DNA from 3 places in the Mesorhizobium sp. WSM1343 genome. Region 2 is predicted to be linked to each of the others. Evidence: predicted binding sites of a transcription regulator. Region 2 holds the regulator's gene; each other region holds the start of a gene.
The links. The regulator LexA, encoded in region 2, represses DNA repair genes until DNA is damaged. The targets are predictions, from matches to a motif close to TGTTCNNNNTGTGTTCNG.
Positions count from the first base shown of each region.

Region 1 (10,484 bases), 3.1 Mb from region 2:
GCGGCGACGGCCGTTACCTGATTTCGCTGCAGGGCGTGTGCCGGTTCCGCATCGCCCATGAATTGACGGTCAAGACGCCGTTTCGCCAGTGCAAGCCCTCGCCTTTCCTTGCCGATCTCGATGAGGACCAGGCGGGCAACGAGATCGACCGGCCATCGCTGCTCAAGGCATTTCGCGCCTATCTGCAGGCCAACGACCTCGAGGCCGACTGGGAAAGCGTCAGCCGGGCCGAAAATGCCATGCTGGTCAATGCGTTGTCGATGATGGCGCCCTACGGGCCAGCCGAGAAACAGGCGCTGCTCGAAGCGGCGGATTTGAAGACCCGGGCCGAGACGCTGATCGCCATCACCGAAATGGCGCTGGCGCGCGAGAATGAGGATTTTGGGTCGAGTTTGCAGTAAGAGGGCGCGATGGCGGACGGACGTGACGGGAAGAAGGTCGACCCCAAGCTGCTGGAACTCTTGGCCTGCCCACTGACCAAGGGGCCGCTGGCCTGGGATCCGGAGCGCGGCGAACTGATTTCCAGGGTCGCCAAGATTGCCTATCCGGTGCGTGACGGCATCCCGATCATGCTGCCTTCCGAGGCGCGGACGCTTTCGGTGGAGGATGTTCTGGCCCCGCCACCGCCGCGTCTGGGTGGGCCGGGCTGAGGGGCACGTTTCTTGTACCCAATAGGCCGGCAGGACAGAGGGGGGCGCGAAGGATCGCCGACGTCCGCTTTCGTTCCGTTCTTGGCATGGCCTTGCCTACTGAAAATTCCGCCCCTTGGGCATGACCTGTTCCGCTTCTTCCGACAGCGTTGCGAGATCCTGCCGGATCGGCGCGCTTTGTTTGGCGGGGCTGAAGCGATCCGAACCGTCCTTGGCGAGGTCTCTCGGAGGAACCGCTGGTGCAGCCTCGCTGACCTTCTCCAGAAGCACGGTCAGCCAGGGCGTCAGATCCTCGATCTTCTCGGCAACGATGTGGACCACATCCGATTCCGACTGCAATTTTCCGGTGACCTTGACGAACCGGGCCCCCATGACGATGGGCCGGTAGCGGTCGAAGGTTCTTTGCCAGAAGATGATGTTGGCCACCGCCTTGTCGTCCTCCAGCGTCAGGAAGATCGCATTGCCCTTGCCGGGACGCTGCCGCACCAGCACGAGGCCGGCGACGGAGACGCGCCTGCCATCGCGCACGGAAGGAAGATTCGCATTGGGGATGACGCCGGCGCGGTCGAGTCGCTCGCGCAGGAAGGCGACCGGATGCGCCTTCAGCGACAGGCCGAGCGCGCGGTAATCGTGGATGACATGCTCGCCGAGCGGCATTTTCGGCAGCCTCGTCTCCGGTTCCAGCTCGCGCAGGCGAAGCGCCGGCTGGTCGAACAGCGGCAGCCTTTCGGCGGCGCTCTTGCCGTCGAGCGCGCGCACCGCCCACAAGGCTTCGCGACGGTCAAGACCGAGCGAGCGAAAGGCATCGGCCTGCGCCAGTTTTTCGATCTCGCCGACATCGAGGCCGGAGCGCAGCCAGACATCCCTGACGGATACATAGCCTGAGCCGCGCCGCTCGACGAAAGCCTCCATGCGCTCCTTCGACAGGCCCTTGATCTGCCTGAAGCCGAGCCGCAGCGCATGATTTGTCTCGATGACGCCGCGCATTTCGGCATGGCGTGGCAGGATGCGGGCCGGATCGAAAGGCGCCTTTTCCAACGTACAATCCCACACCGAAAAATTGACGTCGACGTCGCGGATGTCGACGCCATGGTCGCTTGCGTCGCGCACGAGTTGGGCCGGCTGGTAAAACCCCATCGGCTGCGAATTCAGGATCGCGGCGCAGAACACGTCGGGATAGAAGGTCTTGAACCAGCAGGAGGCATAGACGAGCAGGGCGAAGGAAGCGGCATGGCTTTCGGGAAAGCCGTATTCGCCAAAGCCCTCGATCTGCTTGAAGCAGCGCTCGGCGAAGTCCTTCGTGTAGCCCTTGCCGACCATGCCATTGATCATACGGTCGCGGTAATTGCCGATGGTGCCGGTGCGCTTGAAGGTGGCCATGGCGCGGCGCAGTTCATCGGCTTCGCCCGGTTTGAAACCGCCGGCGACGATGGCGATATTCATCGCCTGTTCCTGGAACAGCGGTACGCCAAGCGTCTTCTTGAGGATCGCTTCCAGCTCCGGCTTTTGATACTCGGCCTGTTCCTTGCCTTGCCGGCGGCGCAGATAGGGATGAACCATGTCGCCCTGGATCGGGCCCGGCCGAACGATCGCCACCTCGATGACGAGATCATAAAAGGTTTTCGGCTGGAGGCGCGGCAGCATCGACATCTGCGCCCGCGATTCGATCTGGAAGACGCCGAGCGTGTCGGCGCGGCAGATCATCTTGTAGACCTGCCTGTCCTCCGGCGGCAGGGTGGCCAACACATAGGGCTGCCCATAATCATCCCGCGCATTAGGATAGTGATCCGTGAGCAAGGTGAAGGCGCGTTGCAGGCAGGTCAGCATGCCGAGCGCCAGCACGTCGACTTTCAAGATTTTCACCGCGTCGAGATCGTCCTTGTCCCATTCGACCATCTTGCGCTCGTCCATCGCCGTCTTGACGATGGGCACAATCTCGTCGAGCCGGTCCCTGGTGATGACGAAGCCGCCGACATGCTGGGAGAGATGGCGGGGGAAGCCCATGATCTCATTGGCACGCTCCATCACGTGCCTCGACACCGGGTCGGTGCGGTCGAGGCCGCCGGCGCGGGCTTCCTTCTCGCCAAGCTCCGATGTCGACCAACCCCAGATCGAGCCGGAAAGCGATGCCCTGACATCCTCGGACAGGCCCATCGCCTTCGACACTTCGCGCAGCGCCGACCGGCCGCGATAGCTGATGACGGCGGCGGCAAGTGCCGTGCGCTTGCCGCTGTATTTCTCGTAGATGTACTGGATTACGGCTTCGCGCTTTTCGTGCTCGAAATCGACGTCGATATCCGGCGGCTCGTTTCTCTCCTCGGAAATGAAGCGCTCGAAGAGCGAATCGATTTTTTCCGGCCCCACTTCGGTGATGCCGATGCAGAAGCAGACGACCGAATTGGCGGCTGATCCACGTCCCTGGCAGAGAATATCCTTGCTGCGCGCGAACTTGACGATGTCGTAGACAGTCAGGAAATAGCGGGCATAGTTGAGGCGTTCGATCAAAGCGAGCTCTTCCTCGATGCGCTTGGTCACGGAATCCGGCACACCAGCCGGATAGCGGTTCGCCGCTCCCTCCCGCGCCAGTCGCGCCAGCTCAGCCTGTGGACCAAGACCCGATTCCGTCGGCTCGTCGGGGTAGTTGTACTGGAGGTCGCCAAGCGAAAAAGTCAGCTCTTGCGCAAACCGCAGCGTCTCGGCCAGCGCCTGCGGATGCCGGCGGAACAGGCGGCCCATCTCCATCGGCGGCTTCAGATGGCGTTCGGCATTGGCGGAGAGTTGCAGCCCGACCTCGGCAACGGGCGTGTTGAGGCGGATCGCGGTCAGCACGTCCTGCAACGGGCGCCGTTCGGCGGTGTGATAAAGAACGTCGTTGGTCGCCATCAGCGGAATGCCGGCGCTCTCGGCAAGTGCTGCCGCCTGCTCGATGCGGAAACGGTCATTGCCGGCGTAGTCGGGCGAAACGCCAAGCCGCAGGTTCCTGCCGAAACGGCCCTTGAGCTCACCAAGCAAGGCAAGACTGTCTTGCGCCCCCGTCGACAGACCGGGCAGGACCGCCAGCGACATCAGGTCACCCCATTCGAGCAGGTCGCCGCGCTGGAGAAGGGTGGCGCCTTTTTCGTTCTCGTCGCGCAGATTGGCTTGCGTCAGCATGCGGCAGAGGTGCCCCCAACCCTTGCGGTCCTGGGGATAGGCGAGGATGTCCGGCGTGCCGTCGTCAAAAACCAGCCGGCAGCCGGGGTGATAGGAGAGTTTTTCGACCTTGGCCTGCTGCCAGGCGCGCACCACGCCGGCCACCGTGTTGCGGTCGGCAAGTCCGATCGCCGAGAAGCCCAGGAGCTTGGCCGCGACCACCAGCTCCTCCGGCTTGGAGGCGCCGCGCAGGAAGGAGAAATTCGACTGGATGCCGAACTCGGCATAGGGAATGACGGTCAGCGCGTTCATGCGAAGACTCCATGCAGGAACCAGCGCGGCGGGACTTGCGAGGCGCCGCCGTAGAGGCCTTGCCGGTAGAGCCAGTAGCGGCGGCCGTCGGCATCCTCGATGCGGAAATAGTCGCGCGTCGATGCCGCCTCGTCGCTTGGCGCTTCCCGCCACCATTCGGCGGCGATGCGTTCCGGCCCTTCGGCGCGCTTGACCCGGTAGAGCGCGCGCCGCCAGCGGAAGTTCAGCGGCGGTCCTTCCGGCATTTCGGTGGCCGGCACATCGATGGGTTCGGGCGAGCGGAACAGCCGGATCGGTCGTTCCGGCGGAAATATGGTTTTTGGTGCCTGCAGCCTGTCCGGCTTCTTCGGCGGCGTGGTCCGGCACGGCGCGTCGGTGAAGGGGATGGTGGCGACGGCACGCTCCGGCAGATGGCTTTCGACCGCGACCGGCCGGAGAACCGCGCCATCGCCGAGCCGGGCGCGGATGCGGTCGGCGAACAGCGCGATATCGGCGCCGTCGTCGGTCACCTCGCCGGCAAGATCGGCCTGCTGCATGTCGAAGGTGGCTGATGCCAACACCGAGAGCCGCACCAGATCGAAACCATAGCCGGCATCGATATCCTGTTCGAGCGCGGCCAGCCTTTCATGGAACAGTTTCTGGATCAGCATGGGTTCGCGCATCGGCCGCGAGGTACCGAGCGCGATGCGGCTGACGGCGCCGTCGACGCGAAAGAGCAGCAGCGCCAGCGTCCGGGCGCCCTCGCCGCGGCGCTCGAGATCGGTCTTCAAGGTCGCCGCCAGCATGCCCACCAGCCGTTCGATGTCCTCGGTCAGGGTGACGGGTTCGGCGAGGTGGCGTTCGACCGAAAGCGGCGCGACGGGCAGGCGCGGCGACACCGCCTCGTCGAGCCGGCCAAGCGCCTGGTCGAGGCGCAGGAGCAGCAGGGCGCCGAAGCGGCGGGCGAGCGGCGCGCGCGGTGCCGCCATGACGGCGCCCGCCGTGCGCAGGCCCACACTTTCCAGGCTGGTGCGGGTCGAAGGTTCTATGCGCAGCGCGGCCAGCGGCAGGGGCGCCAGCAGCGCCTCCTCCTCGCCTGACACAACGATGCGGTCGCCGCAAAAGCGTGCCGCCGCCCAGGCAGCGCCCGGCGTCGCGGCAAGCCCGGCGCGGACATCGAAACCCTGATGGAAGAAGCGCGACAGGATGTCGTCCAGCATGGCGCGCTCGCCGCCGAACAGATGGGTGCAGCCGGTGACGTCGAGAAACAGGCCGTCTGCCCCGTCCAGCGCCACCAGCGGGGTGTAGCGGTCGCACCAGTCGGCGAGGCCTTCGAGCAGGCGGCGATCGGCTTCCGGATCGGCCTCGACGACGTCGATCGACGGATGCATGGCGCGCGCATCGGCGATGCCCATGTCGCGCTTCAGGTGCAGCGCCTCAGCCCGCTCGTCGAGGGCCGAGATGCGCTGTGCGTTGCGGTCGCGATGGCTGATCACGAGCGGCGGGTGAGATGGGTGATCCGACGGCCGGGAACGCCAGGACCGCCCCAGACGCTGGCGCAGGATTCTTTCCGCCGCCAGATAGGGAAACCACAGGGACAGGATTCTTTGCCCGGTCTCTTGCCTCGCCCGCTCTTTCGTCGAATGCGCGTTCATCGGGGTTCCACTCCAGTGTGAATTGTCCAGGCAGAGCCGTGCGGCTCTTGCCGATGGTGAGGGTGAAGGCCGGGCGGCCGATCGAGCCGGCCAGCGGCCCGGCGATGGTGTCGCGCGGCACCGCCGGCGCCGAGGCGACGATGAGGCGGACGGGTGCCGCCGTCGGTTCGGGCCCAGCCGCCTGCCGCAGCAGGAACACCGGCCGGCCGGCCGCTTGCGCCCTTGCATGCAGCCGGCGTGTCGCGGTCAGGTCAAGCCGCTGCGGATTGCCGCGGATTTCCAGGATGACGGCGGCGAGCGCCGTCATCCGGGCTGCCTCCTCGGCGACCCACAGCGCATCGACGAGCCTTGGCGCCTCGGAAAACAGCAATTGCTCCGGCTCGATGCCGAACGAGGCGGGAAGCCCCCTGGCATAGGGAAAGCCGGCCTCGCGAAAAATCTCCGATGTGCCGATCCACAGCACCGGCAGCCCCGGCGTTTGCTTGAGGATCAGGCTGGTGAGCGACAAAGCGAAGCCGGCGACGGCCCCGGCATCGCGGGTTTCAAGCCCATGGATTTCGCTCAGGGCGGCCTTCGGCAGCCCGCCGCTCAGGGCGGCATCGAGGCGCCCGACGCCGATAGGCAGGAACGCATCCGGCAACGCCGCGGCAATGCCACGCCGGACGATTGTGAGATCAGTGTTGACGTCAGCATCAAAGGGTGCGGCTGCCGGCGCAGCCAAGCGCTCGGGCAGCGTTCCCTCGATTTTCGCGATCTGGCGGCGCAGGGCAAAAACAGTCTCCCGCGCCACGGCGGTCATCGCCATGACGGTCAGCTTCCACTCACAATTGTTCCTGTTATGTTCCTATAGATTCCAGAGCGCATCCCAAGAGTCAAGCAGAGTCATGGGGAATTTATTCCTCTCTGCAGGGATGGCGCAGGCGCATCGGCCCGTTCATTTGCCGATTCCGGTGCGAAAGCCTATATGCCGGGATCAAAGGACAAAGCATGGCCCGCATCTACAAGACCCGCACCTGGCACGACGAACTCTCGCCCTCGATGGACGAAATGGAGTTCCTGGCGCTGGAGGCGTACGCCCATCTGCCGGAGGATTTTCGCAAGCTGACCGGCGAGATCGTCATCCAGATCGCCGAATTCCCGACCGACGAAATCATGGACGATCTGTCGCTGGAAACGCCATTCGACCTGCTCGGCCTGTTCGAGGGACGCGGCATCGCCGAGCGCTGGAACCCGCAGACCGGCGAAGGCCCGAACCGCATCACGCTCTACCGCCGCGCCATCCTCGATTACTGGTCCGAGAACGAAGAGACGCTGGGCGACATCGTCACCCACGTGCTGATCCACGAGATCGGCCACCATTTCGGCCTGTCGGACGAAGATATGGAGAAGATCGAAGAGGCGGCGGAGTAGGGTGCGCTGATATTCAGGTGATGCCGGCCTGCAAATGATGGCTTCCTGCGCTTCCCCGCTCTACCGCGTCGCGGTAGAACTGTGCTCACGTACCCAAAAGTACGCTCCGCTCCGGTTCTCGGAAACCACCATTTTCGACTCGGCCTGACCTGAATCTCAACACACCCTGCGTCGGAGCTTTTCAAATCTACCAGTCACTCAGCTTGGTATCGGGCCCGTATTCCTGACCGTCGATATCCTTAACCACGGCCTGGCCGCAACGCATCGCTTTGGCCTTCTTGTCGTAGGCATAGGTCGGCGAGCCGAACAGATGCCAGCCCTTGTTCAGCGCCGCTGTCACCTTGTGGCAGAAGCTGGCATCGTCCGGAGCGGACAGAAAGCGGTAGAGTTTCATTGTTCAATTCCTGTCGTGAGTAGCTGTAGCCCGCTCGCATCCATCGAGCATTTATGACCCGATGGCGGCTGCCTTCGCCAGCAGTTTTTCGGCCTGCGCCAGATGCAGCCGCTCGACCATCCTGCCGTTCAGCGCGATCACGCCCTTGCCGGCATTCTCGGCGAGCGCGAAGGCTTCCCTCACCGAGCGTGCCTCGGCCACCGCTTCCGTGGACGGCACGAAGGCGCGGTTGGCGGCTTCGATCTGGGCCGGGTGGATGAGGCTCTTGCCGTCGAACCCCATGGCCGCGGCTTCCGCGCATTCATGGGCGAAGGCGTCGAGGTCGCGAAAATCGTTGGAGACGCCGTCGAGCATGTCGATGCCGCCGGCGCGTGCGGCCAGCACCATCTGCATCAGCCATGGCACGAGGTAGCGCCTATCAGGCGTCGCCAGAATGCCGGTCTCCTTGACCAGATCATTCGTTCCGGCAACGAAACAATTGAGCCGCGAGGCCGGATCGCGGCCAAGTTCGGCGATGGCGCCGATGTTGAGCAGCGCCTTGGGCGTCTCGATCATCGCCCATAGTTTCACGCTGTCGGGGGTAAAATTGTCGTCAAGCACGTCGCCGGCCTCGAGCAGGTCGCGCGGCGTGTCGACCTTGGGCAGAAGGATGCCGTCGGGTTCGCAGCTTGCGGCCGCCAGCAGGTCGTCGGCGCCCCATTCGCCTGATATCGCATTGATGCGCACGATCATCTCGCAGCGTCTCTCGGAATGGCCGGCGAAAATGCCGGCCAGTTTTTCGCGGGCGGCGATCTTGTCGGCCGGAGCGACGGCGTCTTCCAGGTCGATGATGATGGCATCGCAGGCAAGCTGCGCGATCTTGGCCAAGGCCTTGTCGCTGGAGGCCGGGATGTAGAGCACGGAGCGGCGCGGACGGTAGGTTTCCATGGCTGATCTATGCCGCTTGTGGGCGGGTGAGGCAAGTCGGGGCATGAAGCTGCCAATCTCCCCCACGAGGGGGGAGATCGGCAGCGTTTACCCCTGCACGAAAACTGCACGGGCCTGCGGAAAACCTCCTCGGATCCGCCCTGCCGTTTCCCCGCCCGCTTGCGAGACAAGCGGCATGCACAAGCGAGCAAAGCCCCGTTGGTCCCTGCCTCACCGACTGCGTAGCGAGGGCTGGTGGCTGGCCGATCCGCCGCGCGCGTGTCCCGTCGCAACCCTCATTCCCTTTGTCCGCAGAAGCCCGCCAACGGTTCGGCTGGAAGCCATCAGGAAAGCCAGGTCATGACAGCGTTGTTCTCCGCCGCGCCGAGCTATTGCAGCCGTTTCGGTGTCGCCATCCTGCTGGCAGCGCTCGCGGATTTTCTGTTCTATGGCCAGCCCGCCGGGATCACGGTTTTCCTGTTCGCCCTGCTGATTGCCGCGGCGGTCGTCGCTGTGCACCCGGCCGCCTTCAACGACGGCCGGGTCTGGCTCAAGCCCATCGCCTTGCTTGTCGCGCTGCTGCCGCTGGCTGAAAACGTCAGCACCCTGTCGGTCTCGATCGCGCTGGCGGCGCTGACCGTCTTCGCGCTTTCGTTGAGCGGCCGGCTGCGGCACAGCATCGCCCGCATTGCCGGGCAGATCGTGCTGTTCGGGCTGGCGGCGCCGTTCCGCTTCGTCATTGATTGCATCCGCTGGCGCAGGACGGCGCGGCGGTTCGATGGGCGTCGCATCCGGCTGGCGGCGATCGCCGTCTGGGTGATGCCGCTGACGCTGGGCGCGGTCTTCCTGGCGCTGTTCGGTGCCGCCAATCCGGTCATCGATTACTGGCTGTCGCTGATCGATCTCGTGAGGCTGCTCGATCTTATCCAGCTGGCGCGGATTGCCTTCTGGCTGTTCGTGCTCGCCGCTGTCTGGGCTTTTCTGCGACCGCGCCTGCCGCGCCTGGTTCGCCGCATCCCGCGCGCGGCGCCGGCGGTCGGCGCTCAAGCCGGCAAAACCGCCACCACCATCGAAGACATCCTGTTCGGCAAGGCCGCCATCCTGCGCGCCCTGATTGTCTTCAACATCCTGTTTGCGCTGCAGACGGCGCTCGACGCCGCCTATCTGTGGGGCGGGGCAGCGCTTCCCGATGGGCTGAGCTACGCCTCCTACGCGCATCGTGGCGCCTATCCCTTGATCGTCACGGCACTGCTTGCCGCCGGCTTCGTGCTGGCAGCGCTGCGACCCGGCAGCGAGACCTCGGCCGATCCGCTGATCCGCCGGCTGGTCTATGCCTGGGTGGCGCAGAACATCATGCTGGTCATCTCGTCGATCCTGCGGCTCGACCTCTATATCGGCATCTATGCATTGACCTACTGGCGCGTCGCCGCCTTTGTCTGGATGGGGCTGGTGGCAGCAGGCCTTGCCCTGATCATTGCCCGCATCGCGCTTAGAAAATCCAACGAATGGCTGCTGTCCGCCAATCTTCTGACGTTATCCCTGACGCTTTATGCCGGCTGTTTCATCAATTTCGCAGCAACGATCGCCAATTACAATGTCGACCATTCCCTCGAAATGACCGGCCAGGGCATTCCCCTAGACGCCTGGTATCTTCACTCGCTCGGTCCGGCCGCGTTTCCCGCGCTTGATCGCTTCCTCGAGCACCAGGGCAAGACGGCGGCCGCCGGCACTGTCCGCGAACTGGCCGGCGTGCGCGGCAGCGACGAAATCTGGTATCGAACCATCCAGCAGAACTGGCGGGCCTGGAGCTTTCGCGACTGGCGGCTGCTTCGATATCTCGACACCAAGGAGCCGTTCGTGATTCCCTCCGCTATCGAACCTTCCATGCCGGGCCGCTGATCCATGCCGCATCACATCCTCGTCGCCGACGATGACCCGCACATTCGCGAGGTGATCTGCTTTGCCTTGGAGAAGGCCGGCATGAAAACGACAGGGGTGGCCGACGGTGCCGCCGCCTTGCAGGCAATCGGCCGCCGGGCACCGGAC
Region 1 is NZ_CM148370.1:980,324-990,807, forward strand. It holds gene AC0NIL_RS04655 (LON peptidase substrate-binding domain-containing protein) at 1-401, shown strand, start outside; gene AC0NIL_RS04660 (Trm112 family protein) at 411-650, shown strand; gene AC0NIL_RS04665 (error-prone DNA polymerase) at 747-4,094, opposite strand; gene AC0NIL_RS04670 (DUF6504 family protein) at 4,091-5,569, opposite strand; gene AC0NIL_RS04675 (ImuA family protein) at 5,511-6,533, opposite strand; gene AC0NIL_RS04680 (metallopeptidase family protein) at 6,716-7,138, shown strand; gene AC0NIL_RS04685 (DUF1737 domain-containing protein) at 7,326-7,532, opposite strand; gene AC0NIL_RS04690 (HpcH/HpaI aldolase/citrate lyase family protein) at 7,584-8,459, opposite strand; gene AC0NIL_RS04695 (DUF4153 domain-containing protein) at 8,799-10,337, shown strand; gene AC0NIL_RS04700 (response regulator transcription factor) at 10,341-10,484, shown strand, end outside.
Region 1: the regulator LexA is predicted to act here: its motif matches at 6,557-6,574, upstream of AC0NIL_RS04675 (ImuA family protein).

Region 2 (10,484 bases):
TGCTGCCGCTGGCTCCGCCCAGGCGGCTGGCCAACGGTCGCTGCCGGCGATGTTCGCGCCGTTGGCATAGGCATCATCCCAATCGACGATGTGACGTTCGAACATCTGCGCCCTCCCCCAAAACGGCATCGCTGTTGCGCTAGCAATGGCCAGCGCCACGCCATGCGTCAATGCTCCAGGGCAAAACATTTTAGGCTTGAAACAAATTTCGACTGGTGCGATCCTGCCCGTACGAACAGCCGACAATGGGAGGTCTGCTGTGCTGCCCTCACGTGCAGATGTTCACCCTTTCGGACGCGCATCTCCGAGCAGGCGTGATGGGCAGCACGAAGCCTCCTCAGAGCAGGACCTTAGGATCCACCACATCCAGCCAAGGCGCATTGCGCACTGGCCAGGCAGCAGACGGGAGAGCGGCGACATGCTTGGGCCTTCAGCGCATATCGACACGTTCACGCGCGATCACCTGCCGCCGCCGGAGCAATGGCCCGATATACTGCTCGACGGCTTCGACTATCCCGAACGCCTCAACGCCGGTGTCGAACTGACCGACCGGCTGGTCGAGAAGGGCCTCGGCGACCGCACAGCCCTGATCGGCAATGGCCGCCGCCGCACCTACAAGGAACTGTCCGACTGGACGAACAGGCTCGCCCACGCGCTGGTCGAGAATTATGGCGTCGAGCCCGGCAACCGGGTGCTGATCCGCTCGGCCAACAACCCCGCCATGGTCGCCTGCTGGCTGGCTGCCACCAAGGTCGGCGCCGTGGTCGTCAACACCATGCCTATGCTGCGCGCCGGCGAACTGGCCAAGATCGTCGACAAGGCGGAAATCACCGTCGCGCTCTGCGACACCAGGCTGATGGACGAGATGACCGCCTGCGCCAAGGACAGCACCTTCCTCAAACAGGTCATAGGCTTCGACGGCACCGCCAACCATGATGCCGAGCTCGATCGTGCCGCTCTCGACAAGCCGGTGACATTCACCGCCGTCAACACCGGCTGCGACGATGTCGCGCTGCTCGGCTTCACCTCGGGCACGACAGGCGTGCCGAAGGCGACGATGCATTTCCACCGCGACCTCCTGATCATCGCCGACGCCTATGCCCGCGAAATCCTGGAGGTGACGCCGGACGACATCTTCGTCGGCTCGCCGCCGCTGGCCTTCACCTTCGGCCTTGGCGGGCTCGCTATCTTTCCCCTGCGCTTCGGTGCGGCGGCGACGCTGCTGGAGCAGGCGACGCCACCCAACATGATCCACATCATCGAGACCTACAAAGCCACGATCTCCTTCACCGCACCGACTGGCTACCGCGCCATGCTGAAGGCCATGGATGAAGGTGCCGATTTGTCTTCGCTGCGGGTTGCCGTTTCAGCCGGCGAAACCTTGCCCGCTCCGGTTTTCGAAGAGTGGACGCAAAAGACCGGCAAGCCGATCCTCGACGGCATCGGCGCCACCGAAATGCTGCACATCTTCATCTCCAACCGCTTTGGCGACATGAAGCCCGCGTCGACCGGCAAGCCGGTCGGCGGCTACGAGGCGCGCATCGTCGACGACGAGATGCGCGAAGTACCGCGCGGCGCGACCGGCAGGCTGGCGGTGCGCGGCCCGACCGGCTGCCGCTACATGGCCGATATCAGGCAGAAGGACTACGTGCGCGACGGCTGGAACATCACCGGCGACACCTTCACGCAGGACGAGGACGGCTTCTTCCATTTCGCCGCGCGCTCCGACGATATGATCGTCAGCGCCGGCTACAACATTGCCGGCCCCGAGGTCGAGGCCGCACTTCTGTCACATCCCGACGTCGCCGAATGCGCGGTGATCGGCGCCGAGGACGCCGAGCGCGGCCAGATCGTCGAGGCGCATGTCGTGCTGGTGCAGGGCGTGGCGCCTGACGCATTGACCACCAAGCGCCTGCAGGACCATGTCAAGGCGACGATCGCGCCCTACAAATACCCGCGATCGGTGAAATTCATTGCTGCTTTGCCCAAGACCCAGACCGGCAAGATCCAGCGCTTCCGGCTGCGCACGGAGAAAGTCAATTGAGCGAGCCCTACGATCCGGCGTCCGAAGGCGCACAGATGTCGTTCAACGAGCGCATGTCGTACAGCGACTATCTGCACCTGGAGAAAGTGCTGGAGGCGCAGACGCCGCTCTCGTCGGCGCATGACGAGATGCTGTTCATCATCCAGCACCAGACCTCGGAACTGTGGATGAAGCTCGCTTTGCACGAGATTGGCGCCGCGATCCGCTCGATCCGCGCCGACCGGCTCGAGCCGAGCTTCAAGATGCTGTCGCGAGTCGCGCGCATCTTCGAGCAGCTGAACAATGCCTGGGATGTGCTGCGGACGATGACGCCCAGCGAATATACCGAGTTTCGCGACGCGCTCGGCCAGTCCTCGGGTTTTCAGTCCTGGCAGTATCGCGCCATCGAGTTCATGGCCGGCAACCGCAACCTGGCCATGCTCGGCCCTCACAAGCATCGGCCTGACCTTAGCGGAAAGCTGGAAGCCATCCTGGCCGAGCCATCGCTCTACGACGAGGCGCTGCTGCTTTTGGCGCGCAACGGATTCGACATCGGTGCCGATGCCAGGCGCACGGACTGGCGTGAGACGCGAACCGAGAATGAAGAGGTCCTGGTCGCCTGGCAGACTATCTACCGCGATCCGCAGCGCTACTGGATGTTCTACGAACTGGCCGAGAAGCTGGTCGACTTCGAGGATTATTTCCGCCGCTGGCGCTTCAACCACGTGACCACGGTGGAGCGCATCATCGGTCTGAAGCGCGGCACCGGCGGCACGTCGGGTGCTTCGTATCTGAAGAAAATGCTCGAGGTCGTGCTGTTTCCGGAGCTGTGGACGGTCCGCACTCGGCTCTGACATCATCGAAATGAGAACAGGCTCACCGAAGGGACGCTCTGTGGCGGAAAGCCTTCGCGAACAACCGGGGACTGACCATGAGTGGAATTCCTGATCTCGCCGCAGTCGAAGCGATGGATGCCACGGATCCGCTGCGGGCCATGCGCGACCGTTTCATTCTGCCGGAGGGGGTGATCTATCTCGACGGCAATTCACTGGGGGCAGCATCTCATGCCGTTTTCGGCGAGCTGCAGCAGGCGGCGACACAGGAATGGGCCCAAGATCTTATCCGAGCCTGGAACACGGCCGGATGGTTCGAGATGCCGATCGAACTCGGCGACCAACTCGGACGCCTGATAGGAGCCGCGGCCGGCCAGACCGTTGTCTGCGACACGACATCGACCAACATCTACAAGGTGCTGCACGCAGCGATGGAGATGCGGCCCGGCCGGTCAGCCATCGTCGCCGAAGGTGACAGTTTCCCCACCGACCTGTACATCGCCGAAGGCGTGGCCTCGACCCGGGATGGCGTCCTGCTGCGCCTCGCGGGTGTCGACGCGCCGACCATCGAAGAGCTGATCGACGAAAACGTCGCGGTGGTGCTGGTCAACCACGTCAATTACAAATCGGGTGAACTGCGCGACATGACGGCGCTGACGCGCAGGGCTCATGCGGCCGGAGCGCTGATCGTCTGGGATCTCTGCCACACCGCCGGCGCCCTGCCCGTCGAGCTCGATCAGGCAAATGCCGATTTCGCTGTCGGCTGCACGTACAAGTACCTCAACGGCGGTCCGGGCGCGCCGGCCTTCATCTATGCCGCACAGCGCCACCACGGCGATATCAGCCAGCCGCTCAGCGGCTGGTGGGGCCATGCGCGGCCCTTTGCCTTCGAACGGGGTTATGTTGCCGGCACCGGCATCCGCCGTTTTCTGTGCGGTACGCAACCGGTCCTGTCGATGCGGGCGCTCAAAGGCGCGCTTGCCATCTGGAGCGACGTCGACATGGCGGCATTGCGAAAGAAGAGCGTCGCGCAGACAGAACTGTTCATCCAGCTCGTCGAAGCCAAGTGCGGCGCCTACGGTCTCACGCTGGAGACCACCCGCGACGCGACCAGGCGCGGCAGCCAGGTGTCGTTCCTTCACGACCACGGCTATCAAATCATGCGGGCGCTGATCGAGCGCGGGGTGATCGGTGACTTCCGCGCACCGTCGACCATCCGTTTCGGCTTCACGCCGCTCTATGTCAGCTACAAGGATGTGTGGCTGGCGGTTGAGGTTCTGGAAGACATTCTGCGCACGGGTGCATGGAAGGACCAGCGTTTCGCCGTCAAGGAAGCCGTTACCTGACGCACCGATCCCGGCGATCCGCTGCCCTCACTGCCTGGCAAATGACGGAGAGCTGAATTTCCAGCCAAAATGCCCAACTGACGTTGGCGTTTTGGCTCCGTTTCGTTCACGGCCAACGAACGTCCCGAAGGTTGCAATCGCCCCTTGTCGAGGTCGATCGACAGATAATGCCAAGCTTTGGTAGAGGATAAGCCACAAGTCATTAACCATAACAATTTCAATGTGAGCAGGCGCATTGCCGAAGGTGGCGCCCGTCGATCGTAACCCGCTGGCAAGCGCCAAATAATTTCAGCAGCCTTAACAAATTCACTAAACTTTAAACGGTTGCAGAACACAACTGGAACAGATAGTGTTTGTTCTGGGTTTGTTTTTCGATTCTGGTTTCAGGGAACCTGGGGGCCGCCATGCTGACACGCAAGCAACATGAACTGCTGATGTTCATCCATGAACGCCTGAAGGAGAGCGGCATTCCGCCATCCTTCGACGAAATGAAGGAGGCGCTCGACCTTGCCTCCAAATCCGGGATTCATCGGCTGATCACGGCCCTTGAGGAGCGCGGCTTTATCCGCCGGCTGCCCAATCGGGCCCGCGCGCTGGAAGTGCTGCGGCTGCCGGACTCGATCGCGCCAGGCCTCAATGCGGCAAAGAAGTTTTCGCCAAGCGTCATCCAGGGCAGTCTTGGTCAGGGTGGTGCTCTTGGCCGGCAGATCAAGCCGGCGCCTTCGCGGATGCCTTCGCCCGGCAATGACGACGATGCGGTCTCTGCCGTTTCGATCCCGGTCATGGGTCGCATCGCCGCCGGCGTGCCGATCGATGCCATCCAGCATCAGACGCATTCGATTTCGGTGCCGCCGGACATGATCATGGGCGGCGCGCACTATGCGCTGGAGGTCAAGGGCGATTCGATGATCGAGGCCGGCATCTTCGACGGCGACACCGTCATCATCCGTAACGCCGATACGGCCAGCCCCGGCGAGATCATCGTGGCGCTGGTCGATGACGAGGAAGCGACGCTGAAGCGGTTCCGCCGCAAGGGCGCCTCGATTGCCCTCGAAGCCGCCAATCCAGCCTACGAGACACGGATTTTCGGGCCGGACAGGGTCAAGGTGCAAGGCAAGCTCGTCGGCCTGATCCGTCGCTACTGAGACGGCTGTGGGTTGACCACTGGCTTCTCGGGTTTCTTGAAGGGTGCCAGCCCCCTCGCCTCGCGAGAGTATTTGCGTTGCGTGTGCCAGGGCCGATATGGGCTGTCCACGGCGAAGCTGATTGTCGCCGGCGTGGTCGCCGATTGGCGATCGAAGAAGACCGCGGCACTGCCTTTGCGAGCCAGTTGCCGCTTGGTGATAACGAGAACCAGCGGGTTATGACAGGCGTCATAGGCGGTGGCGTCGTTGACGACGATCAGCTCGGCGAAGCCGCAGGCTTTCCAGGTGTCCTTGCGGTCCTCGACATAGGCAATGATCGCACCGGACATGTGCCTGGCCACGCAAACGCCTGAGGAGCAATAGAACGGCGATCCCGGCGGTAGCTCAACGGCATCCGCGACGTCGAATTGCCCATCGCTGTTGTCGAACACTTCCGGAACGACGATGGTTTCCGATGTCAGCGCGCGTTTCCAGTTGTCGACGGTGAATTCGTTCGGCCGTTGCCGGCTGACGGCAAGCTCACCGCCACCGATCGGCAACGCCACCAGCCGGGCGTCTTCCGAGATCAGCACATCGGGCGTGCGCGTATCCGAGACGGTCAGCAAGCCTGCCAACGCGAATGGCAGAGCCGCGAGCCGCAGCCATGTCGTCGCCATCGTCGCGATGACCAGGGCAATGGCCACCAGCAGGACCGACTGCTGCGAAATCAACCCGACCCCATCGACAGGCGAACGCTCGGAGATCCAGCCCGATATGGCGATCATCATCGTCAGGCCCTTGCCCATCAGGTAGAGAGCTGGCCAATCCAATCCGAAAGGCATCAGCAGCGCGCTGGCGACGGCCAGGAACATGACGACGGTGACGATCGGCATAACCGCGAGATTGGCGAACAGGCTGAGCGGCGACACACGCTGAAAATGCCAGATGGCAAACAGCGTCGTGGCGCTGCCGGCGATGATCGAGGTCATGGCCAGACCAATTGCCGCCAGCAGGAATTTTCGTGTCAGGAACCCGGGCAAGGATCGCTTCGGCGGCGGCGGTCTTGCTTTTCCCGCGCGGTGATCCGCCCAGCCGGCATAAGCGCCGACCAGAGCCGCGGTCGCGGCGAACGACATCTGAAAACTCGGGCCGACCACCTCATGCGGCGACACCACGATGACGGCGATCGCCGAGATCGCCAGATTGCGCATGGTGAGTGCTGCTCGATCGAACAGAACTGCAATCAGCATCACTGCCAGCATGATGAAGCTGCGCTCGGCGGCGACGACGATACCTGAGATGACGAGGTAGGCTGCGATCGAGAACAGTGCGGCGGCAGCGGCATACTTCTTGACCGGGCGACGCGCGGAAAAATCGGGAAACAAGGCGAAGGCGCCGCGCAGCAACCCCATGATGGTGCCGGCGACCAGAGCCATGTGCAGTCCCGAAATGGAGATGATGTGGTAGATGCCGGTACGTCGCATCGCCTCATTGATGTCATCGGGAATGCCGGCGCGCACGCCGACGATCAGCGCCGCGGCGATCTCGCCTTCGGCGCCGCCGACGCTCGCCCTGATATGGTCGGCGATGCCTTCACGGGCATTTTCCACGCTGGAGGAAATTCGGGCCGACAGCGGCATGTCGCCATCATCGGTGACGACAAGCTTGGGATTGCCGAGAAAGAACCCGCTGCCGCCAATGCCGGCAAAATAGCTGTCGAAGGAGAAATCATAGCTGTCCGGTCGCACCGGCCCGGTCGGCGGCAAAAGCTTGGCATATCCGGTGATGAGAGAGCCTGCGGTCACGTCAGCCGGGATCTTGCGTGCCGAAAGCCGCACCCGTTCCGGCGCATAGCGCAGTTTCGGTCTTGCGGTCGATGTTACGTCGATGGTCAGCCGGATACGGCCAGTTTCCATCCGGTCGAGCGAGACGACGCGGCCGGTCACCTGCGTCGAGATTTCCGAGCCCAACATTTGTGTGCCCGCACGCCACGTCTCGACCTTGGCAGCAAGCAGTCCTAGGGTGCACAAAAGTGCCGCCATGAAACACAGATGGGTCTTTGGCCATGAGCGCGAGATCAGCGCACAGATCCCCGTCAGGATGACAACCGCGACAGGTCTCACAAAGTCAGGCTCCGCAGCCAGCGAAAAATAGCCGATCGCTCCGATCGCAAGGCAGACCGGTACCAGCAGGAAGGCCACGCCCCGGTCGAGTTCCAGGCTCGCCGCCGTGTTCACGCTGTGGCCCAGGCGAGGCAGTGATATCAGGCCGATCTGCCGGCGCACGCGCACGATCCTGCCGGTTTCGGCAACAGGAACAGAGGCGGCGATACCCGTTTGCAAGGGCAGCTTGCCGGAATCCGGCACGAGGGGCGACGGCGGCGGCAATGAGGCTGGCAGAGGCGCAAACAGGGACCGTTCGCTGACGCCAATGGCAGCGTCCTCGCCCTGATCCGAGCCCCAGCCTCGTCCAGCCATCGGGTCTGCCCCTTGCGCCCTCGACACCCTATGCTACATGAACGCGCAAAGCGCGAAAGTCCGCGCGACCGCACCCCGCTTCAGATGGTTTCCGAGAGTTCCATGTCCGACAAGGTCGTCACCCGTTTTGCCCCCTCGCCCACCGGCTATTTGCACATAGGCGGCGCGCGCACGGCGCTGTTCAACTGGCTGTATGCAAAGCATACCGGCGGCACGATGCTGCTGCGCATCGAGGACACCGATCGCGAACGCTCCAATGAAGCCGCGACGGCTGCCATCCTCGACGGGCTTTCCTGGCTTGGCCTGAGCTGGGACGGCGAGCCGGTGTCGCAGTTCGAGCGTGCGCCCCGCCACCGCGAGGTGGCCGAGGAGCTCGTGCGCATGGGCAAGGCCTATTATTGCTACGCCACGCCAGCCGAACTGGAGGCCATGCGCGAGGCCGCCAGAGCCAAGGGGCTGCCACCCCGCTACGATGGCCGCTGGCGCGACCGCGACCCCTCAGAGGCACCCGCAGGCGCCAAGGGCGCCATCCGCATCAAGGCGCCGACCGAAGGCGAGACCGTCGTCCATGACCGGGTCCAGGGCGACGTGCGCTTTCCCAACAAGGATCTCGACGACTTCATCATCCTGCGTTCTGACGGCAATCCCACTTACATGCATGCCGTCGTCGTCGATGATCATGATATGGGCGTCACCCATATCATTCGCGGCGATGATCATCTGACCAACGCCGCTCGCCAGACCGTGATCTACAACGCCATGGGCTGGAACGTGCCGTCCATGTCGCATATCCCGCTGATCCACGGCGCCGATGGCGCCAAGCTATCGAAGCGGCACGGCGCGCTTGGCGTCGAGGCTTATCGCGCCATGGGCTACCTGCCGGAGGCGCTGCTCAACTACCTGGCGCGTCTCGGCTGGAGCCATGGCGACCACGAGATCATGTCGATCAAGGACATGATTTCCTGGTTCGACATCGGCGATGTCAACAAGGGCGCGGCGCGCTTCGACTTCGCCAAGCTGGAGGCAATCAACGGCGCACATATGCGTCGCATGAGCGATGCCGAACTGTTCGACATCTTCATCGCCACCCTGCCCTACCTCGAAGGTGGCCCGGCGATCGCCGCACGCCTGAACGACAGCACCAAGGCGCAGTTGCTGGCAGCGCTTCCGGGCCTGAAGGAGCGCGCCAAGACGCTGGTGGAGCTCGTCGACGGCGCGGCCTTCCTGTTTGCCACGCGACCGCTGCCGATCGACGACAAGGCGGCCCTTCTGCTCACCGACGATGCCCGCAAGATCCTGCGCAGTGCTCACGAAGCTTTGAACGGGCTTGCGGGTGACTGGACAGCCGTCTCGGCGGAGGCGGCGATCCGCGAGGTGGCGGCGGCCGGCAGCCACAAGCTCGGCGCGGTGGCCCAGCCTTTGCGCGCCGCTTTGACCGGCAAAAGCACCTCGCCGGGCGTGTTCGATGTGCTCGCCGTGCTCGGCCGCGAGGAAAGCCTGGCGCGCATCTCAGATCAAATCGATTAGGAGCAAACTGGCCCAAGAAGATTGGCATTGAAAGGCGGGTTTCGCAGTGCAACATTAGGCCTTGGCCCAATCTGGCACGCACCTCCTGAAATGCGGTGGCGAATACGCGCATTGCGGTGATTTTCGACGTGTCGCTCTGCGAAATTTGCCTTTGCCGGCATGAGGAAACAAGAAGGAGTTTGCAATGACCGAAGCTGCGAAAAAACTGGATTTGGGCAAGACCCAAGAGGCCACCGCAACGCTTGAATTCGCCGGCAAGACCCATGAATTCAAGGTGCGAAGCGGTTCGGTCGGGCCTGATGTGATCGACATCGCCTCGCTCTACTCAACCACCGGCGCTTTCACCTACGATCCCGGCTTCACCTCGACGGCAAGCTGCGAGTCCGAAATCACCTTCATCGACGGCGACGCCGGCATCCTGTTGCACCGCGGCTATCCGATCGACCAGTTGGCCGAACATGGCGACTTCCTCGAGGTCTGCTATCTCCTGCTCTACGGTGAATTGCCGACCAAGGCGCAGAAGGACGATTTCGATTACCGCGTGACGCGCCACACCATGGTGCATGAGCAGATGTCGCGCTTTTTCACCGGCTTCCGCCGCGACGCGCATCCGATGGCGGTGATGTGCGGCGTGGTCGGCGCGCTGTCGGCCTTTTATCACGACTCCACCGACATTTCCGACCCCTACCAGCGCATGGTTGCCTCCATGCGGCTGATCGCCAAGATGCCGACGATCGCGGCGATGGCCTACAAATACCACATCGGCCAGCCCTTCATTTACCCGAAGAACGAGCTGAACTTTGCCGCCAACTTCCTGCATATGTGCTTTGCCGTGCCTTGCGAGGAATACAAGATCAATCCGGTGCTGGCGCGCGCCATGGAACGCATCTTCATCCTGCACGCCGACCACGAGCAGAATGCCTCGACCTCGACCGTTCGCCTCGCCGGCTCGTCGGGCGCCAACCCGTTTGCGTGCATCGCCGCCGGCATAGCCTGCCTGTGGGGACCCGCGCATGGCGGCGCCAATGAAGCGGCGCTCAACATGCTTGGCGAGATCGGCCATGTCGATCACATCCCGGAATTCATCGCCCGCGCCAAGGACAAGGACGACCCGTTCCGCTTGATGGGCTTCGGCCACCGCGTCTACAAGAACT
Region 2 is NZ_CM148370.1:4,101,238-4,111,721, forward strand. It holds gene AC0NIL_RS20030 (alpha/beta hydrolase) at 1-105, opposite strand, end outside; gene AC0NIL_RS20035 (AMP-binding protein) at 419-2,044, shown strand; gene kynA (tryptophan 2,3-dioxygenase) at 2,041-2,877, shown strand; gene kynU (kynureninase) at 2,955-4,202, shown strand; gene lexA (transcriptional repressor LexA) at 4,607-5,347, shown strand; gene AC0NIL_RS20055 (ComEC/Rec2 family competence protein) at 5,341-7,803, opposite strand; gene gltX (glutamate--tRNA ligase) at 7,906-9,330, shown strand; gene gltA (citrate synthase) at 9,515-10,484, shown strand, end outside.

Region 3 (10,484 bases), 2.7 Mb from region 2:
AATGTCGCCCTCTGTTGTGTCGGCGCGGCGCACCTGCTCGGCCATGTAATTCTCGTCGACATGGCCGTGGCGTGCGAGGTCCGTGTAGATCGAGGCAATGAGGTCGGCATGCTGGGCCGGCGCGATCCTGCGGTAGTCGGGCAGCGCGCAGGCTTCCCACAGCAGCGCCACGCGCTTGGCATTGGTGGTGAGTGCGCGGATGTCCTCGTCGCGCGACAGATGCTCGAGCGCCTGTGCATCGACGGCAGGCAATGCCCGTGTCAGTCCCTCGACCGGGGCGTTGGTTTCGATCGAGCGCTTCAGCGCGTCGAGGCTGGCAAAGTCGAAATGTGCGGTGCGCCATTGCAGCACCTTCACCGGGTCGAAGTCGTGGCCTTCGATCTTCTTGATCAGATCCTCGTCCAGCGGGTCGACCTGGCCGGTGACACCGAACGTGCCGTCGCGCAGATGCCGGCCGGCGCGGCCGGCGATCTGGCCAAGCTCGGCCGCCGTCAGATTGCGGTACTGGAAGCCGTCGAACTTGCGATTCTGGGCGAAGGCGACGTGGTCGAGATCGAGGTTGAGACCCATGCCGATGGCATCGGTGGCGATGAGGTAGTCGACATCGCCGGACTGGAACAGCGCCACCTGGGCGTTGCGGGTGCGCGGCGAGAGCGCGCCGAGCACGACGGCGGCACCGCCCTGCTGGCGGCGGATCAACTCGGCGATGGCGTAGACCTCGTCGGCGGAAAAGGCGACGATCGCCGTGCGCCGCGGCAGGCGGGTCAGCTTCTTGGAGCCGGCATAGGCAAGATGCGACAGCCTCGGCCGCGTCACCACCGAGACACCCCTCAGCAGGCGCTGCAGGATACTTTGCATGGTGGCGGCGCCCAGCAGCAGCGTTTCCTGGCGGCCGCGCAGGTGCAGGATGCGATCGGTGAAGATGTGGCCGCGCTCGAGGTCGCCGGCGAGCTGCACCTCGTCGATGGCGACGAAGGCGGCGTCGGTCTCGCGCGGCATGGCCTCGACGGTGCAGACCGAATATTTGGCGCCCGGTGGCTGGATCTTTTCCTCGCCGGTAATCAGCGCAACCTTGTGGGCGCCGACCTTCTCGCAGACGCGGGCGTAGACCTCGCGCGCCAGAAGCCTGAGCGGCAGGCCGATGATTCCACTCTCATGCGCCACCATGCGCTCGATGGCGAGATGGGTCTTGCCGGTGTTGGTCGGCCCGAGAACGGCGGTCACGTCGCGGCCCGACAGGATCAGCGGCTCAGTGTGTTTGGGCTGGATGTTCATCAACCTAGAATAAGGCTTCCGGGACCTGGAGATAAGGCTTCTGGCCTCTGGTTGTCGGGAGCGTGCCTCAAATGGCGCGTATGACAGGCGACACATAGGGATTTCGGGCGCGAAGCGAAAGCGGAATGTTCCGTCGGCAGCCAGAAGGTGGTTCTGTCAAGCTCTCAATCAGATGCGGATTAACGGATAGAACGAGTCTGGAACGAATCGGCGACGAATCAGTGACTCCTGCAGATTCAGCTTTTGTTCACGGCTATATGTGGATTTCACGGCCGCGACACGCACCACATGCTGAATCGCTGAACTGGCCCGTTTCGTGCTAAGAGGGCATTGCCATTAACCTTTGTCGATAAACGATCACAGTGGCTTGGCATGCCTCGACCAAGGCTATGAAATTGTTGATCTTTCTTAATCCGCGTTAAGCAATTGGCAGGGGATTCAGGCTGTCGTCGTTAACGTTCAGCTCAAAGCCGGAACGAATCGGCGACGAATCAGCGATAGCGGAATTTTCCCGTTTTGTTCACCCCAATATCTTGTGTTGTGAACAGCTTATCCACCGAGAATCCACAGGCTTGGAAGCAGGTTTCGCACAGGCCGGCCGGGCCGCTGTTAACCTCTGCGTGCCGGATTGGGTCAGCAGCCGTGCTGTCACTTCGAAGGACCATGGCGCCAACGAAAACGGGCCGGCGCGCCGGCCCGTCGATCTCTGCGCCTACATCGCCGTCGTCAGGCGAAATACTGGCCGCCATTGGCCGTGATGGTCGAGCCGGTGATGAAGCCGGCATCTTCGGATGCGAGGAAGACGACGCAGCGCGCGATTTCCTCGGGCTCACCGAGGCGGCCGACAGGAATCTGGGGAATGATGCGCTCGTTGAGCACCTTCTCGTCGATCGCCTTGACCATCTCGGTGGCGATATAGCCGGGACAGATGACGTTGACCGTGATGCCGGCGCGCGCCCCCTCTTGGGCGAGAGCCTTGCTGAAACCGATATCGCCGGCCTTGGCGGCGGAATAGTTGACCTGGCCGGCCTGGCCCTTCTGGCCGTTGATCGAGGAGATGGTGATGATGCGGCCGAACTTGCGGTCGCGCATCCCGCTCCACAGCGGATGCGTCATGTTGAAGACGCCGGACAGGTTGGTGTCGATGACCTCTTTCCACTGCTCGCGCGTGATCTTGTGGAACATGGCGTCGCGGGTGATGCCGGCATTGTTGACCAGCACCGAGACCGGGCCGAGATCGGCCTCGACCTGCTTGATGCCGGCGGCGCAGGCATCATAGTCGGCGACCGACCATTTGTAGACCGGAATGCCGGTCTCAGCCTTGAATTTCGCCGCTGCGGCGTCATTGCCGGCATAGTTCGCCGCAACCGAATAGCCGACGGTCTTCAATGCGATCGAGATCGCCGCGCCGATGCCGCGCGATCCGCCTGTGACGATTGCTACCTTGGTCATGCATTTCCCCTTTTTTGATATCGCCCTGTTGTCGGGCTTGGCAGGCACTGGATACAGAACGGGCGGCTAAAGCGCGTCGCGCTGAAGTAGATTCAGGCGATGCGCTTCAGATGTTTGGTTTTATGCATGTCGGTGTTCCCAAAACCGCTGCGCACTTTTGGGCGACATGCATGCACCGCCCGTTTAGTGACTTTCTTCAGAGTGCTTCGACACACATGGCGACGCCCATGCCGCCGCCGATGCACAGGGTAGCGAGACCCTTCTTGGCGCCGCGCCGGCGCATTTCGAAGACCAGCGTGTTGAAGACGCGAGCGCCGGACGCACCGATCGGATGGCCGATGGCGATGGCGCCGCCATTGACGTTGACGATCGAGGGATCCCAGCCCATGTCCTTGTTGACGGCGCAGGCCTGCGCCGCAAAGGCTTCGTTGGCCTCGACCAGGTCGAGATCGCCGACCGACCAGCCGGCCTTTTCCAAGGCCTTGCGCGAGGCGGGAATGGGTCCGGTGCCCATGATCTGCGGATCGACGCCGGCGGTTGCCCAGGACACGATGCGCGCCAGCGGGGTGATGCCGCGCCTCACCGCTTCCGCTTCGCTCATCAGCAGCGCGCCGGCGGCGCCGTCATTGATGCCGGAGGCATTGGCGGCGGTTACCGTGCCGTCCTTGTCGAAAGCCGGTTTCAGCTTGGTCATGGCGTCGATCGTGGCGCCGTGGCGGATGTATTCGTCCTGGTCGACGATGGTGTCGCCCTTCTTGCCCTTGATGGTGACGGCGACGATCTCGTCCTTGAACTTGCCGGCCTTCTGCGCGGCCTCGGCCTTGTTTTGCGAGGCGAGCGCGAACTGGTCCTGGTCTTCGCGGGTGATCTGGAACTGACGCGCGACGTTTTCGGCTGTGTTGCCCATGTGGTAACCGTTGAAGGCGTCCCACAGCCCGTCCTTGATCATGGTGTCGATCAGCTTGAAGTCGCCCATCTTGACGCCGGCGCGCAGGTGCTGGGCATGCGTCGAAAGCGACATCGATTCCTGGCCTCCGGCGACGATCACCTTGGCATCGCCGATGGCGATCTGCTGCATGCCGAGCGCGATGGCGCGCAGGCCCGAGCCGCAAACCTGATTGAGGCCCCAGGCGGTGGTTTCCTTGGGCAGGCCGGCATTGATCGACGCCTGGCGGGCCGGGTTCTGGCCTTGCGCGGCGGTCAGCACCTGGCCGAGGATGACCTCGTCGACCTCGCCTGGTTCGACGCCGGCACGCGACAGCAATTCCGTGATGACGACGGCGCCGAGCTCATGCGCCGGGGTGGCGGCGAAAGCGCCGTTGAAGGAGCCGACCGGCGTGCGCGCCGCACTGGCAATGACGATGGAAGCGGACATTTTCTTCTCCAGACTTCAACGGTGTTGCTCTGTCGTTGGGGACTTTTCTTGCCCTTTCCCAACCCCAAGTCAAACCGGAAATGGGCATGGCGCCCATGCGCCGCAAGCAGGCCATGCCTTGCCATGGCGGCCATTCGTCCATTGCTGCGCAGCATATTTTGCCTGCCATGCAGCATTTAGTGATCCCGCACTGCACAAACTGCTTGGAATTGTGAGGCTTTTGCGCATATCCTCAAAAAAGGCACAATCGTTATCGGCGGCTTACTCAGAGGCGCGCCGGTGTCCCCGGGAGGATGTAGATGGCCGCTAAAGACGATCCGATCATCATCAAGAAATACGCCAATCGCCGCCTCTACAACACCGGCACCAGCACCTATGTGACGCTCGAGGACCTCGCCGAGATGGTCAAGAAGGGCGAGGAGTTCACCGTCCAGGACGCCAAGACCGGCGACGACATCACGCATCCGGTGTTGACCCAGATCATCTTCGAACTGGAGAACAAGGACGGGCAGAACATGCTGCCGATCCCGTTCCTGCGCCAGCTCATCGCTTATTACGGTGACCAGATGCAGATGATCGTCCCGAGCTTCCTCGAACAGTCGATGCTTGCCTTTTCCAAGGAGCAGGAGCGTTTTCGCGAGCAGATGAAGGGGGCGCTCGGCAAGTCGCCGCTCGACATGATGAAGATCACCACGCCGATCAAGGCGCTGGAGGAACAGACACGCCGCAACATGGAAATGTTCCAGAATGCGATGCGGCTGTTCACGCCGTTCCCGCCTGCGGGCTCCACGCCAGCCGCTGCGACGTCGCCCGAGCCGGCCAGGAAGGAAACGCCTGACAAGCCCGACGATCTTCAGGAACTTAAGGACCAGATCGCGGCCATGCAGCGCAAGCTCGACACGATGTCCTGAGCGCCTGGCGTTCTTGCGACCTTACACCAGCACGCCCTCATAGCGGCCGCGCGGCCGGATGACACTTCCGCTTGTTATCTGTTCGACCGTGTGCGCGGCCCAGCCGACGCTGCGTGCGAGCGCGAACAGGCGGAACGGTGCATCGCGCGGCAAGCCTAGGCTGCGCGTCAGCGCGGCCAGCCCAAAGTCGATGTTGGGAAGCGCGCCGGTCGCCGCAAAGGCAGCGTCGCGCAGCGACGATAGTGTGCCGTCAACCTCGATCACCGACAGCAGCGCCGCCCCGCGGGGGTCGCCGTCAGGATAGAGCTGATGACCGAACCCCGGCAGCGGCCGGTCATGGCTGAGCCAGCGCCGGATCGTCGCATCGGCGCCATGCCGCGCCGCATCCTCGGCCAGTTGCATCACCGCCTCGCCGGCGCCGCCATGGCGCGGGCCTGACAGCGTCGCGAGCCCTGCCAGCAGGCAAGCGGCCAGCGGCGCGCCGGTCGAGGCTGCGACACGCGCGGCGAAGGTCGACGCATTCAGTTCATGATCGGCAAGCAGGACAAGCGCACGGCGGATCGCATCGGCGCGGCCGGCATCCACCGACCAGTCCTGCGCAAGCCGCTGATGGACGGGATTTGATCCCGCCGGTGCGCCCAGCGCGGCGGCCAGCACGCCGACCGCGTGCGCGGCATCGGCATGCAGCGAGGCGGCGCTGCGCCCGAGCGACGGGCGCCCCTGGCCGGCAAGCACGGCAAGTTGCGCAAAGGCCGAGGCTCGGCCAGCTTGATGGGGTGCGTCCGGCGACGCTGCTTCGAAAGCCACCGGTTTCGGCAGAGCCCACAGAACGGCGGCGGCTTCTTCCAGTGTGGCGTGCCCGGAGAGCACTGCGGCGTCCTGCCCGCGATAGATGAGCCGACCGTGCGAGACGGTCGAAATCGCCGTTACGATCGAGGGCTCGCCCCAGGCGATGGCGCTTTCGGCGATGACTGACGGGCTGCGGCCGCGCGCCCGGCGGGTCGCCAGTGCGGCAATATCGTCAGCGCGGTACTGGCTGCGGCGCGGATCGGCGCGGTCGGGCCGCATGCCGATGCGCCCACGGCTGACATAGGCGTACAGCGTCTGCGCCCGCACCTTGAGCCTCTCCAGCGCCTCTTCCCGGGACAACCACTCGGACATATCGAGTCCTGATATTGATTCTATTGATCAAGATTGATGGAAACGTTGCCCATCTCTATCTCCGATCCGGAAATGCTTCAAGGAGACAGGCTATGGCGAATGGGCTCGATGATGTGGTGGCGGCGGAAACCGTGCTTTCCGATGTGGATGGTCTTGGCGGCCGTCTGACGATCCGAGGTCATTCGCTGCCGGAACTGGCCGGCCGTTGGAACTATGCCCAGGTGGTTAGGCTGCTGCTCGACGGCTTCTTCAACGACCTTCCCGATGATGCGCAACTGACGCGGGCGCTGGGACAGGCGCGTGCGGACGTGTTCGAACGGCTCTTGCCCTCGCTGCCTTTGCTGGCGCCGCTCGATGTCTACAGCGCCATGCGCGCCGGCATCGCGCAGCTGCCGGATGGCGAGACCTTGACCGACGCCTTGCTGCTGATCGCGGCGCCCGCCGCGCTGACGCCGGCGCTGCTGCGCCTGCGGCGCGGCGAGCAGCCGATCGCGCCGGACAGCCGCACCGATCATGCCGCCGACATGCTGAGGATGCTGAGCGGCCGCGTCGCCTCGCCGGCGCTCACAAAAGCGCTCGACACCTATCTGGTGACCGTCTGCGACCATGGCCTCAACGCATCGACCTTTGCGACGCGCGTGGTCGCCTCCACGCAGGCCGGCCTGACATCGTCCCTGCTGGCCGGGCTTGGCGCGCTCAAAGGGCCGCTGCATGGTGGCGCGCCTGGCCCCGTCATCGAGATGCTGGATGCGATCCAGGCGCATGGCGATGCCGCCGGCTGGCTGCGCAACGAGATCGCGCAGGGCAGGCGCATCATGGGGTTCGGCCATCGCATCTACCGTGTGCGCGATCCGCGCGCCGATGTGCTGAAGGCCGTGGTGCGGCAACTCGGCGGCGAGGGCGAAACCGGTCGCCGGCTGGCCTTTGCGGAGACCGTCGAGCAAACGGCGCTGGAGGTGCTTAGGATCGCAAAGCCGCAGCGTTCGCTGCAGACCAATGTCGAGTTCTACACCGCGCTGGTGCTGCAAGCGGCGGGCTTTCCGCCGCAAGCTTTCAGCAATGTCTTTGCCGCCGGGCGCGTGGCCGGCTGGATCGCGCATGCGCGTGAACAGCAGACGACTGGACGGCTGATCCGACCGCAGTCGCGCTATATCGGGCCGGTGCCGGACCTGGTCGCCTGAGGTTCTTTCGGCGCCTGGCGAGCGACACCGATCCGATCAGGATCCTCCTGGTGAGCGGCCGTGTGGCCGCTCATGACGAAAATTTCATCTCGTCGAAAAATTCTGGCCGCTGTTATTGCGTCGCATTGAGCATATATGCTGCACTGCAACATAAGATCGCTCTTGCCGCAACCAGAGGATTTCGACCTTGGCCGCCAGAAAAACCGCAGTCATCACCGGCTCCACATCGGGCATTGGCCTGGCCATCGCCCAGGCGCTGGCGGCCGAAGGCCATAATGTCGTCGTCAACTCCTTCTCCGACACGGCTGCCGACCACGCCGTCGCGGACGCGATCGCCAGACAGCACAAGGCGAAGACGGCCTATATCAAGGCCGACATGTCGAAGCCGGCCGAATGCCGGGCGCTGATCGCCAAGGCGGCCGAGACATTCGGTTCGGTCGATATTCTCGTCAACAATGCAGGCATCCAGCATGTCGCGCCGGTGGAAGAGTTTCCGATCGAGAAATGGGACGCCATCATTGCCATCAACCTGTCGTCGGCGTTCCACACCATCGCGGCCGCCATCCCGCTGATGAAAAAGGCCGGCGGCGGCCGGATCGTCAACATCGCCTCGGCGCATGGCCTGGTCGCGTCACCGTTCAAATCGGCCTATGTCTCGGCCAAGCACGGCATCATGGGATTGACCAAAACCGTTGCGCTCGAACTGGCGCGCGAAAAAATCACCTGCAACGCCATCTGTCCCGGCTATGTGCTGACGCCGCTGGTCGAGGCGCAGATCCCCGACCAGATGAAAGCCCATCAGATGGACCGCGAGACCGTCATCCGTGAGGTCATGCTGGACAAGCAGCCGACCAAGGAATTCGTCACGGTGGAGCAGATCGCGGCAGCGGCGGTGTTCCTGTGCTCGGACGCGGCGGCGCAGGTCAACGGCACGCAACTGTCGGTCGACGGCGGCTGGACCGCCGCGTGAGGCGCAAAACTCTCTCATCCACCCAAAGGGATAGATCAAGGACGACGCCATGACCAAGAACGGCAAGGCGGAGGAGACGAAGAAGATCAACGTAGCGCTTCAGGGCGGCGGCTCACACGGGGCCTTTTCCTGGGGTGTGCTCGACCGGCTGCTGGAGGACGGACGGCTGGAGATATCAGCAGTGTCCGGCACCAGCGCCGGCGCCATGAACGCGGTGGCGCTGGCCGATGGATATGTGCGCGGCGGTGTCGAAGGCGCGCGGCAAAAACTTGACGATTTCTGGCGCGCGGTGGCGGCCAAGGGGCGGTTCAGCCCGGTGCAGCGCATGCCGTGGGACGTCGCCTGGGGCAACTGGTCGATCGAGAACACGCCCGGCTATCTCTTCTTCGACACCATGTCGCGGGTGTTCTCGCCCTATGTCGCCAACCCACTCGGCCTCAATCCGCTGCGCGACGTGGTGCAGCAGGAGATCGATTTCGAGAACGTCCGCGCCTGCAAGTCGATGGAACTGTTCATCTCGGCGACCAATGTCGAGACCGGACAGTTGCGCGTGTTTTCCGACGGCGAGATCGACCTCGATACGGTGATGGCCTCGGCCTGCCTGCCGCAATTGTTCCGCGCCGTCGAGATCAAGGGCGTGCCCTATTGGGATGGCGGCTATGGCGGCAATCCGGCGCTTTATCCGTTCTTCAAGACGGCTGCGACCGAGGACGTGCTTCTGGTGCAGATCAATCCGGTGGTGCGCGAGGGAACACCAAGAAGCGCCAACGAGATCCAGAACCGCATCGACGAGATCACCTTCAACGCCGGGCTGCTGCGCGAATTCCGCTCGATTGCCTTCGTCAAGGAGCTGATCGCCGCCGGCCGTCTGCCGCATGGCGAGTACCGCGACATCCGCATGCACCGCATCGATGCCGACGAGGCGTTCAAGGACCTGTCGGCGTCCTCGAAGGCCAATGCCGAATGGGCGTTCCTGACCTATCTCAGAGATCTCGGCCGCACCGCCGCCAGCGACTGGCTGGAAGAGAATTACGACGCCGTCGGCAAGCGACCGACGCTCGATCTCTCCGGCGAACTGGATGACGGCTACAAGCCGGTGCGCGGTCCGGCACCCGGCCGGCGGGTCAAGGAATTTCTTGCGGCGCGCAAGAACCCGGAGGCGGAGCGCCGGCGCGCCTGAGCGACCAATCGATGTGCATCGATTGGTCCGCAATCATGCTTTCAAGGTCAGGTCGATCACCCTGATCAGGGCAGCGGCTGCCTGCCGCTGCCCTTCCGGATCTCTGATCCGCGCCTTCATGCCTTCCAGCCCGTCGAGCAGCATGTCGGCAAGCAGTTGCGCCGACAGGCCCCTGGCCGCCAGATCGACGCCGTTCCTGGCTGCCTCGCCCTCTATCGCGGCGCCGATGTGTTGGCCAAGCCCGCCGCGCCAGCAGCCCACCAGATCGCCAAGGCTCGATTTCATGTCCAGCAATTCGGCGCCGTGCGGCGAGGCAACGACCGCGCTCATCATCGAGATAAAGGCCTCATCGATGGCTCGCATCATGCGCTCGGTGAAAGGGCCGTCGCCGGATAGGGCAAACCTTGCCGCCTCGACCGAGCGCGACAGGATCATCATGGCGATGGCGCGGAAAATGTCGGTCTTGTTCTTGAACAGGAGATAGAGCGCCGGGCGCGACATGTCGGCGGCACGGGCGATGTCGTCCATGGTGGTGCGCGAGAAGCCATAGGCCAAAAACACCTTCATCGCGCCATCCAGAATACGGGCGCGTTTGGGATCGGCGGTGGCGATGTCTTCGATCTGGTTCATCGAGCAATTCTATCCTGCAAAATCCTAATTGACAAAATGACGAAATTTGTCAATCTGTATCGGAGCGAAACGGCCGGGAGGCCGCTTCGCCCTTGGCAGTGGACGACAACAAAGGGTATCCCATGCGCCTCACCGTCGACGGTCAGTCATTCGATATCGACGCCGATCCGGACATGCCGCTGCTGTGGGCACTGCGCGATCTCATTGGCAAGACAGGGCCAAAATTCGGCTGCGGCATCGCCGCGTGCGGCGCCTGCACCGTGCATGTCGACGGTCAGCCGGTGCGTTCCTGCTCACTCCCAGTTGGGCAGGTCAGCGGCGCTGTCACGACTATTGAAGGCATCGGCAC
Region 3 is NZ_CM148370.1:1,400,011-1,410,494, forward strand. It holds gene AC0NIL_RS06735 (helicase-related protein) at 1-1,275, opposite strand, end outside; gene phbB (acetoacetyl-CoA reductase) at 2,002-2,727, opposite strand; gene AC0NIL_RS06745 (acetyl-CoA C-acetyltransferase) at 2,924-4,102, opposite strand; gene AC0NIL_RS06750 (hypothetical protein) at 4,189-4,317, shown strand; gene phaR (polyhydroxyalkanoate synthesis repressor PhaR) at 4,402-5,013, shown strand; gene AC0NIL_RS06760 (citrate synthase) at 5,035-6,174, opposite strand; gene AC0NIL_RS06765 (citrate synthase/methylcitrate synthase) at 6,267-7,355, shown strand; gene AC0NIL_RS06770 (3-hydroxybutyrate dehydrogenase) at 7,543-8,325, shown strand; gene AC0NIL_RS06775 (patatin-like phospholipase family protein) at 8,375-9,505, shown strand; gene AC0NIL_RS06780 (TetR/AcrR family transcriptional regulator) at 9,539-10,135, opposite strand; gene AC0NIL_RS06785 ((2Fe-2S)-binding protein) at 10,258-10,484, shown strand, end outside.
Region 3: the regulator LexA is predicted to act here: its motif matches at 1,463-1,480, upstream of AC0NIL_RS06735 (helicase-related protein).